DNA from 3 places in the Lysinibacillus sp. UGB7 genome. Region 2 is predicted to be linked to each of the others. Evidence: riboswitches for the same ligand, from Rfam matches in the RefSeq annotation. Region 2 holds a riboswitch; each other region holds the start of a gene.
What was found. A riboswitch is a leader RNA that binds a small molecule or an ion and turns the genes downstream of it on or off. The one in region 2 is predicted to bind lysine.

Region 1 (3,272 bases), on a different contig from region 2:
GTTCCAGCCCCCTAATAAATCATGCAAATAACCAAATAGGATGGGTCCAACTGCTGCAAGTAAATAGCCAATAGATTGTGCAAAACCTGATAAATCAGCCGCCTCATATGCAGTGCGTGTACGCAGTGTGAAGAACATCATCGCTAACGCAAATGAAGCGCCCCCAGCTAATCCAATAAGTACCATCCAGAGAACTGCAAAACTTGTCCACTCCATTACCAAACCAGTAAAGCCGATTAAATAAAATACTGTAAAAATGACGACAAGTGGACGTTGGGATTTCATCTTGCTTGCAATAATAGGCACAACTAGAGCCATAGGTATTTGTGAAAACTGCATGGTTGAAAACATCCAGCCAGCACGGTCGGCAGCGAGACCTTGGGCAATATAAATTTCAGGAATCCATGCCGCTGTCGTATAAAATATGAGTGATTGTAACCCCATTGCGCCCGTAACAGCCCAAGCTACAGGTGATTTCCATAAAGGTATACGCGTTTTCATAGATGCGACAGTAGGTTCAGGTTTATTTGCTTGCAATTGTGGAATCCAAACCAAAATTGTTAAGACAACTAGAATAAGAGCTACCCCGAGAGCGCCTTGCCAATCAAGGGACGAATGGGCTACTGGATAGCTAATACCCGCACCTACACCTGCTGAAAGATTCATCGACACCGTGAAGAAAGCCATTAGTAAACCAACATGATAAGGAAATTTCAATTTCAGTAAGCCTGGAATAAGCACATTACCAAAAGAAATGGCAACGCCAATTAGTACCGTTCCGAGAACGAGTAATGTAGTTGTACCAAGGGAGCGTGTGACAATGCCACATGCTAATAAGATCGTGGATAAAAACAATGTCAATTCAATGCCTAATTTGCGTGCAACAACTGGTGCAAACGGTGATACTATCGCAAAAGCTAGTAATGGAATTGTTGTCAAAAAGCCAGCGAGTACGTTGGAAATGCCAAGACTTTCACGAATGAAAGAAATAATGGGACCAACGACAGTTAGTGGCATCCGTAATGTAGAAGCTATAAAAATAACACCGATGACAAGTAACAGAGTTTTTCCCTTCCAGCTAATTTTTTTGCTAGGATAAGTAGAATGTTCATTAGTTGTCAAAATAAATCCTCCTTGAATTAAAACATTAATAATTCGAACAACTATACCACTTTACCATACTATTAAAAATGGTAGAAAATTCACAAAATATTGAACATTACTATTGTTATTGAAATGTCAAAGGTCGTATGATAGACTGAATAACATCATAAATTTAATAATTACATGCCTCATGTTTGTATTGAGGTAGAGGTCGCGGTATTTATAAGTACGCTAATGGAAATGACAAGCATTAAAGATGTTAGCTGAAAGGAAATACCGCCGAAGTGTGAGGGGACTTGAAAACCTCATGCTGGGGCTGTTTCCGAAAGGAACAGAACTGTCACGTTGGAATGACGTGTTGCGCTATCATTTGAAAGAACTGGGGATTAACTTAGCCATCACAACGTTCATGTGATGGCGTTTTTTATTTCTATTCGGTAGGTATTTTATTACCTACTTACGTAAAAATAGTATCTCCGCTAACTGATATGTACGCATTAATTTACTGTACCTAAACGCAATGGTTATGAAGCGTAAAAACAATGGGTACAATTACGTCGAGGTGAATATGAGGACCTCTTATAAAAGGAAGGAAGCTTTAACGTGAGTGAAATAAAAGTTAATCAGCTTGGGCATAAACCGCCGAAGTTGAAAAAAGAACTAAAAAGTCGTCATATAACAATGATTTCGTTAGGCGGCACAATTGGTACTGGGCTATTTTTAGCTAGTGGTGGTGCCATTGCACAGGCGGGTCCTGGTGGCGCATTGCTTGCTTATGCCTTAATTGGCATTATGGTGTATTTTTTAATGACGAGCTTAGGAGAAATGGCTGCCTATATGCCTTCATCGGGTTCGTTTAGTACGTACGCAAGTAAATTTGTAGATCCAGCACTTGGTTTTGCACTTGGTTGGAATTACTGGTATAACTGGGCTATTACGATTGCAGCGGAAATTGCAGCTGTCTCTCTAATTATGAAATACTGGTTCCCAGATAGCTCGTCAGCACTTTGGACAGTATTGTTTATTGCCATCGTACTATCATTTAATCTTTTATCGGTAAAAAGCTACGGTGAAAGTGAATATTGGTTTGCCATGATCAAGGTGGCAACCGTTATTATCTTCATTATTATCAGTATTCTGATGATATTTGGGATTTTGGGAGGGCAAGCACCCGTAGGCTTCACGAATTTCTTCATTAGCGATGGGCCATTCCATGGTGGATTCCTTGCTACATTTGGTATCTTCTTAGCAGCAGGATTCTCGTTCCAAGGGACAGAGCTTCTAGGCATTACAGCTGGGGAAACAGATGACCCAGGAAAAAATATTCCAAAAGCAGTGAAATCCGTTTTCTGGCGTATTATTTTATTCTATATTTTAGCGATTGCAGCAATTGGTATGCTCATTCCGTTTACAGATGCACGTTTACTATCTGAAGATATTGCGGTATCTCCATTTACGCTAGTATTTGATCGATTAGGAATTGCCTTTGCGGCTTCCCTGATGAATGCGATTATTTTAACAGCTATGCTTTCGGCGGGGAACTCAGGGCTATATGCGTCATCGCGTATGCTATGGCAATTAGCCGTGGATGGCCATGCACCAAAATTCTTTATGAAGTTAAGTCGCCGTGGGATTCCAATTTATGCTTTAATGGCGACATTAGCAGTAGGCAGTCTTGCATTTCTAGCATCATTTTTTGGTGACGGGGTTGTCTATATATGGCTTCTAAATGCCTCAGGTATGTCAGGCTTCATTGCATGGCTCGGTATTGCCTTTAGCCACTACCGTTTCCGTAGAGCTTTTGAGGCTCAAGGCTTAGATTCGAAATTACTACCTTATAAAGCAAAGCTATATCCATTTGGACCAATCTTTGCATTTACGGTTTGTATGATTGTTGTAGTTGGTCAAAACTACACGGCCTTTACAGGTGAAACAATTGACTGGAATGGTGTATTTGTTTCATACATTGGAATACCACTGTTTTTAGCATTATGGATTGGCTTTAAAGTGAAAAATAAAACGAAAATGATTCCGCTTAAGGACTGTGATTTGAAAGTGGAAAAATAGAACATAGCTAAAGGGCTATCCTGTAAGTCATTGTAATATGACGAACGGGATAGCTTTTTTGATTTTATATAAAAATATTACGAATTTCTTTTTTATGGTAA
Region 2 (3,272 bases):
CCATCTCCTACAATCTCATCATTTGGGTATGAGATAATTCGCGATCATATTCTATCTTCCATTCTTGGTAAACATGAAGATGAAGTGCTTTATTGGGCTGGAAAAGAGCTTGCTCGGAAGTTCCCCTGTAAAAGTCAAGAAGAACTTATCGCATTTTTCGCAGATGCCTGCTGGGGTACTCTAGAACTTACGAAGGAATCAAAGGATGGACGTATCTTCCATTTAACAAATGAGCCAGCACTTTTACAGCTTAGAAATCGAAGCTTTCGACTTGAAGCAGGATTTATAGCGGAGCAGATTCAGCAAGCAAAAGGCTATTTGACTGAGTGCTATGATGAAAAACGCGAAAAACAACAGCTTATAATGTTTACCGTCAAGTGGGATGTGAAGGAACGTATCATGAACACCATTCCGACAGAGTAATCGAATAAGGATTGTCATTCCATTAAATGGTGAATGGCAATCCTTTCTTACTTTAATATCACTATCAGCACTGTCTGAATATTCACTAAAGTTACAAATTGTTATAAACAAATTATACAGAATGCGTCCTTGATTTTCGACACACCCCCATTATCTATTCTTGAAGCGCTTCAGCTAAATTAAACTCCGCATGTAAAGCATTAGCTGCTTGAATCATATCGTCCTGTGGTACGACTACGGATACTTTAATTTCTGAGGTACTTACCATTTTCACAGGGATGCCCTCACGACGTAACCGATCAAACATACGTGCAGCAACACCTGGGTTGGACGCCATTCCCGAGCCAATAATCGAAACCTTCGCTAGGCCAACTTCAAAATCAGCAAAGCTAAAACCCAATGATAATTTACTATTTTCTAAAACGTGTAGAGCTTGTGCAAATTCCTCTTTCAAAATCGTAAAGGATACTGACGGCTTTAAGCCATCAATAATAGCTTGTACGATAATATCTACATTGATGCGATTCTCTGCCAGTACCGTAAACATATCTGCTAAGGATGCATCAGAATAAGCATCATACCCGACTGTTAAACGAATAATGTCTGATTCAAAAGCAACACCACGTACGATTAAATTTTTTTCCACTTCAACTTCCTCCTTTAATAAGGTACCTGTCACATCCAGCTCACACGAACGAATAATGACAGGGATTTGGAACTTCTTCGCGAGTTCCACTGCACGTGGATGTAAAATATGCGAACCTAAATTTGAAAGCTCTAACATTTCATCATACGAAATTTCCTTTAACTTTTTCGCGCCTAAAATATGATTGGGATCTGCTGTATAAACGCCTTCTACATTTGTGAAAATATCTACTCTTTCAGCATTGATTGCTGCAGCGATGGCAACCGCTGTCGTTTCCGCCCCACCTTTACCGAGCGTTGTAATATTCTGAGCCCCATCAATGCCTTGTTCACCAGCAACTACTACGATTTGACCCTGCGCTAAATGTTTTTCAATACGATTGACAGCAACGTCTCCAATGCGTGCGTTGCGGTGCTTGGCATCAGTTAGTAAGCCTGCCTGCCAACCGGTTAAAGACACTGCATCATAACCTGCTTCCTGAAGAGCAATCGCACATAACGCACTTGCAACTTGTGAACTTGTTGAAAATAGTACATCCAGTTCACGCTTTGAAGCATCGTCCGATAAATCGCGAGCCATCTTTGCTAACTCTTTTGCAGTACGTCCCATTGCTGATGTCACAACCACTACATCTAGTCCACGATTTTTTTCGGCAACTGCCTTTTTTGCGAACTCCTGAATACGATCTGTTGACGCTATCGCTGCTCCACCAAATTTTAGTACAATTCTCGTCATCGTTATCATTCTCCTTCTAACTCATTTACGCCTCAGTATAATTTGGATACGGATTGTGACTTGTACTGACAAAAGTCATTCTTATCAACTGCCACCTGTGCTCTAGCCAATATGAAGTTAATCACTTAGCTGTCGATACAAGTATCCTGTTGCTTTCGCTCAGATAGCTTACCGCAGTGAGGGCCGATTTTAGCGTACAATCCGCAACTGTATCTCCGCAGTCTAGCAAACCATTTTGGTATTCATCACCCACTTTGAGAAATTGAGGATACATGAATGATGTAAAAGAAACATGCTGGGAACATCAAAAAGGCAGCCCCACATAATGTGAGAGCTGCCTGCAACATGTACAATATAAAATCTTGCGCATGTGTGATAGCTCTCCGAAACATCAAGAATCGACAGTCTTACATCTCTTAAATGCAAAACCAGTAAAGTATCGGAAACAACGATACTCCACTTCGGCAAGCTTCCCTTTCGCACATCATCAAAGGGTTTGTCCACCCTCCAATATGCTACTATTTAACCTTGCACCTCTATCATCACTAAAATAGTGAATATAAACTTATATTTACGTTAGCATATGTCTAGTCCTTTGACAATGCCTCTTGCTGAAAATAAGCGTAAATATTACTTGCTAAATTAACGGGCATACCCGCTTCTTGTAATGCGAGCTCACTCGCCTCACGTATTTTCTTCACCGAGCCAAAATGCTTTAGCAACTGTTGTTTTCTCTTCGGTCCAATACCCTCAATGCCATCGAGTACCGATTGGATCGCATTTTTCTCGTGCTGTTGTCGGAGGAATGTAATCGCAAAACGATGCACCTCGTCCTGAATACGTTGTAATAAATAAAAGCCGTCGCTTGTACGTTTTAACGCTATTACTTCTGGAGGATCCCCAAATAAAAGCTGTGATGTATTGTGCTTATCATCTTTTGCTAAGCCAGCAATTGGCATGACTAGGCCAAGCTCATCTTCTAACACTTCTCGCGCAACTTCCATTTGCCCTTTACCACCGTCAATCAGTACTAAATCTGGCAATGGCAAGCCTTCTTTTAATACTCTTGTGTAACGACGACGAATCACTTCCTGCATTGCACCATAGTCATCATGCTTTGCAGCAGTGCGCGTTTTGTACTTACGATATTCTTTCTTAGCTGGTTTCCCATCAACAAACACAACCATTGCCGAGACAGCATCTGCACCGTGCATATGACTATTATCAAATGCCTCAATGCGTAGTGGCGCAGATATGCCCATTGCCTCACCGAGTGCCTCACACGCACCAATCGTTCGCTCTTCTTGTCGTTCAATGAGTTGGAACTTAGCCTTAACCGCAATTTCAGCATTTTTTGTCGCCAACTCGACCAGCTCTTTTTTCTGACCACGCTTTGGTGTAAGCACCTTCACAGCAAGTAAGTCCGTTAAAATTGTTGCATCAATGGACTGCGGAATAAAAATTTCTT
Region 3 (3,272 bases), on a different contig from region 2:
CATCTAAAATATTTTCGCCCTTGAAAATTATTTGACCACCACTTGGCATTTCTAATAAATTAATACAGCGCAGTAGTGTTGATTTACCAGATCCTGAAGAACCGATTAAACATACAACCTCTCCTTTTTCAACCTGGAAATTTACATCTTTTAACACTTGGTTACGTCCAAATGATTTACTTAAATGTTCAATTTGAATGACTGCCATTTGTGCGTCCCCCTATACTGTTTCTTTCTGTTCTTTTTGATAGGCATCTGGGCCATCAAGTCTTTTTTCTACATACAATAAAATACGTGATGCTGTAAATGTCATGATAAAGTACAATACACATGCGACGAAGAACGATTCAAAATAACGGAAATTATTGCCGGCAACAGATTTTGTTTGGAAAAATAATTCCGTTACACCAATAACATTTAATACCGCTGTATCTTTAATATTCATAATTAATTGATTACCTGTCGCAGGTAAAATGTTACGGGCCACTTGTGGTAAGACAACATGCATCATAATTTGGAAATGATTCATACCAATCGCAGAAGCTGCTTCATATTGTCCTCTATCAATAGAAACAATACCACCCCGTACGATTTCAGCCATGTATGCACCTGTATTTAGAGAAACTACTAAAATACCAGCTGTAATAAAGTGCATATCAATACCAAATGCAATGTCTAATCCGTAATAGACCACCATAGCTTGTACAATCATTGGTGTACCACGGAAAAATTCAACGTAGCATGTCAATATAAAGTTAAAAAGCTTTAAAATGTAATGCTTTACGCCCTTTTTACGTGTTGGAATGGTATGCATAATCCCAATGAAAAATCCGATGAATGCACCAATAATTGTACTAATCGTTGAAATAAGTAACGTATAATACGCACCCCGTAAAAACATTTGCCAGTTGTTTTCTATAATAGAAATAATCCATTCAAAACTCATGATGCTCCTCCTAACAACTTCTTGTTGCTTGTTCATATCAATTTTGTCTCGGCCTAAAATGTCTTACATTTGAATTGAGCATGCTTCTTTCAAATTATGTGACTTTCACCCAAGACATTACTACTATTCAATGAGGCTTCACCGAATAAAAATCGTCATAGACTGCACGGGCTAAGTTGCCCGTGCAACCACGTTATTGTGCTGCTGGTTGTTGAAGAATTGCATCTTCCATAATCTTTTGTCGATCATCATCTGAAATGCCTTTTAGAATTTCATTGATTTTATCTAAATTAGCATCTTCTTTACGTAAACCAACCGCAATAGACGTATTTGAGATATCTGTATCAAAGCCTTCTTCAAATGACACAAATGCAAAGTTTTCATTTGCAGCTGCAGCTGAGATACCTTCAGGTCGTTCAGCTACATAGCCATCGATTTTACCAGCCTCTAATGCAACACGCATTGCTGAGAAGTTTTCCATTGCTGTCTGTTTGTTAACACCTTTGATTTGATCGATTACGTTGTAGTTAGAAGTGTTTAATTGAGATGTAACTTTAGCACCTGAAAAGTCTTGGATTGATTTGGCATTTTCAAACTTGCTACCTTTTTTAATAACCATAACAAAATCTGATGTGTAGTAATTCTCAGTGAAGTCAATTGTTTGCTTACGTTCCTTTGTAGGAGACATGCCAGCCACAATGGCATCAATTTTATTTGATTGTAATGCTGGCACTAGACCGTCCCATTCAAGTTTCACAATTACTAATTCTTTCCCTAAACCTTCAGCCATTTTTTTCGCCATTTGTACATCGTAACCGCCGGCATACTCTGCATTATCAGCAATTTTCACAGCACCATTTGCATCGCCTTGCTGTGTCCAGTTAAATGGAGGATAGCCTGCCTCCATACCTACACGGAATTCGCCACCTTCTTCGTCCGTACCAACGTCTCCAGTCGTCTTTTCTTTTTTGTCGCCAGCACCACATGCAGCTAATACAATTGCAGTCATTGCAGCGAACATAAATAACAACCATTTTCTTTTCATCCAAAACTCCCCTTTTCTGTAAAAAAATAAAACAACTGTACAAAAAAACGACCTAAGTTCAGAACTTAGGTCGTACCTTTTATTAACAGTTGCCCAAATCCTCACTATAATTTCCATGTTTCCGAGATAGCACAACCTAGTAAACTGGAATTATATTTACTAGGACAGTCCTGCACTTATTCACTGCAGACCCAGCATAAAAGTACGAGCTCCTTTTATGCTTCGGCGACATTTCCTTCTTCATTGCGTCCTCGCTTGCTTAAACTCAACAATGAACTAATAAATATCGCGCCTCTACCTCACAATAGAACGTGAGGTTTATTTATTTAATTGATATTTAGATACTACTATAAAAATAGTCTATACGTCAAGCGAATTTTATCATTTTTCAGACTAATGATTTAATTCTAAATATGGGTTTTTAGTAATTTTCTATTAAAAAATCCCGTTTTTTCCAAAATAAATACCACATATTTACTGATACGAAAAAACTCCTCCAAAGCTTTGGAGGAGTTTACTACTTTTCTTAAGAATTTAACAATAAATCTTCTGGATTTTCAAGTAATTCTTTAACAGTTTTAAGGAAGCCTACAGAATCTTTACCATCAATAATACGGTGGTCATAAGATAATGCTAGGTACATCATTGGACGGATTGCAACTTCGCCATCAACTTCAACTGGGCGTTTTTTAATCGTATGCATGCCAAGGATAGCTGCTTGTGTACCGTTCATAATTGGTGTAGACATTAATGAGCCGAATACACCACCGTTAGTGATTGTGAATGAACCACCAGATAGGTCACTTAAGCCTAATTTTTTGTCGCGTGCTTTTTTCGCTAAGTCTGCAATTGAATCTTCAATTTCAGCAAAGTTTTTACGGTCAGCATCGCGTACAACTGGTACTACTAAACCTTCTTCAGTTGATACAGCTACACCGATATCGTAGAAGTTGTTTAAGTGAATTTCATCACCAACAATTTGTGCGTTGACATATGGGTATTTTTTAAGAGCTGCCACTACAGCTTTTGTAAAGAATGACATGAATCCAAGTTTAGAGCCTGTTGATTCAAAGAATTGGTCTTTTTTACGAGAACGTAATGCCATAACGTTCGTCATGTCTACTTCGTTAAATGTTGTTAACATAGCAGTTGATTGCTTAACTTCAAGTAAACGTTTTGCAATTGTTTGACGACGACGGCTCATTTTTTCAACTGTCACTCGTGATTCGTCAACAGCCGCTACTGCTTTAGGTGCTGCTGGAGATGCTTGTGGTGTTGCCA

Region 1: linked by a shared signal. The riboswitch ahead of ACOMCU_RS19120 (amino acid permease) and the one ahead of ACOMCU_RS23955 (aspartate kinase) in region 2 are both predicted to bind lysine.
Region 3: linked by a shared signal. The riboswitch ahead of ACOMCU_RS19050 (transporter substrate-binding domain-containing protein) and the one ahead of ACOMCU_RS23955 (aspartate kinase) in region 2 are both predicted to bind lysine.

Annotation. Positions count from the first base shown of each region.
Region 1 is NZ_JBMGUV010000024.1:177-3,448, forward strand. It holds gene ACOMCU_RS19115 (CynX/NimT family MFS transporter) at 1-1,122, opposite strand, end outside; lysine riboswitch at 1,302-1,478, shown strand; gene ACOMCU_RS19120 (amino acid permease) at 1,708-3,171, shown strand.
Region 2 is NZ_JBMGUV010000039.1:26,581-29,852, reverse strand. It holds gene ACOMCU_RS23960 (YslB family protein) at 1-423, shown strand, start outside; gene ACOMCU_RS23955 (aspartate kinase) at 578-1,804, opposite strand; lysine riboswitch at 2,173-2,351, opposite strand; gene uvrC (excinuclease ABC subunit UvrC) at 2,392-3,272, opposite strand, start outside.
Region 3 is NZ_JBMGUV010000023.1:73,503-76,774, forward strand. It holds gene ACOMCU_RS19040 (amino acid ABC transporter ATP-binding protein) at 1-208, opposite strand, end outside; gene ACOMCU_RS19045 (amino acid ABC transporter permease) at 221-946, opposite strand; gene ACOMCU_RS19050 (transporter substrate-binding domain-containing protein) at 1,140-1,991, opposite strand; lysine riboswitch at 2,111-2,296, opposite strand; gene odhB (2-oxoglutarate dehydrogenase complex dihydrolipoyllysine-residue succinyltransferase) at 2,518-3,272, opposite strand, start outside.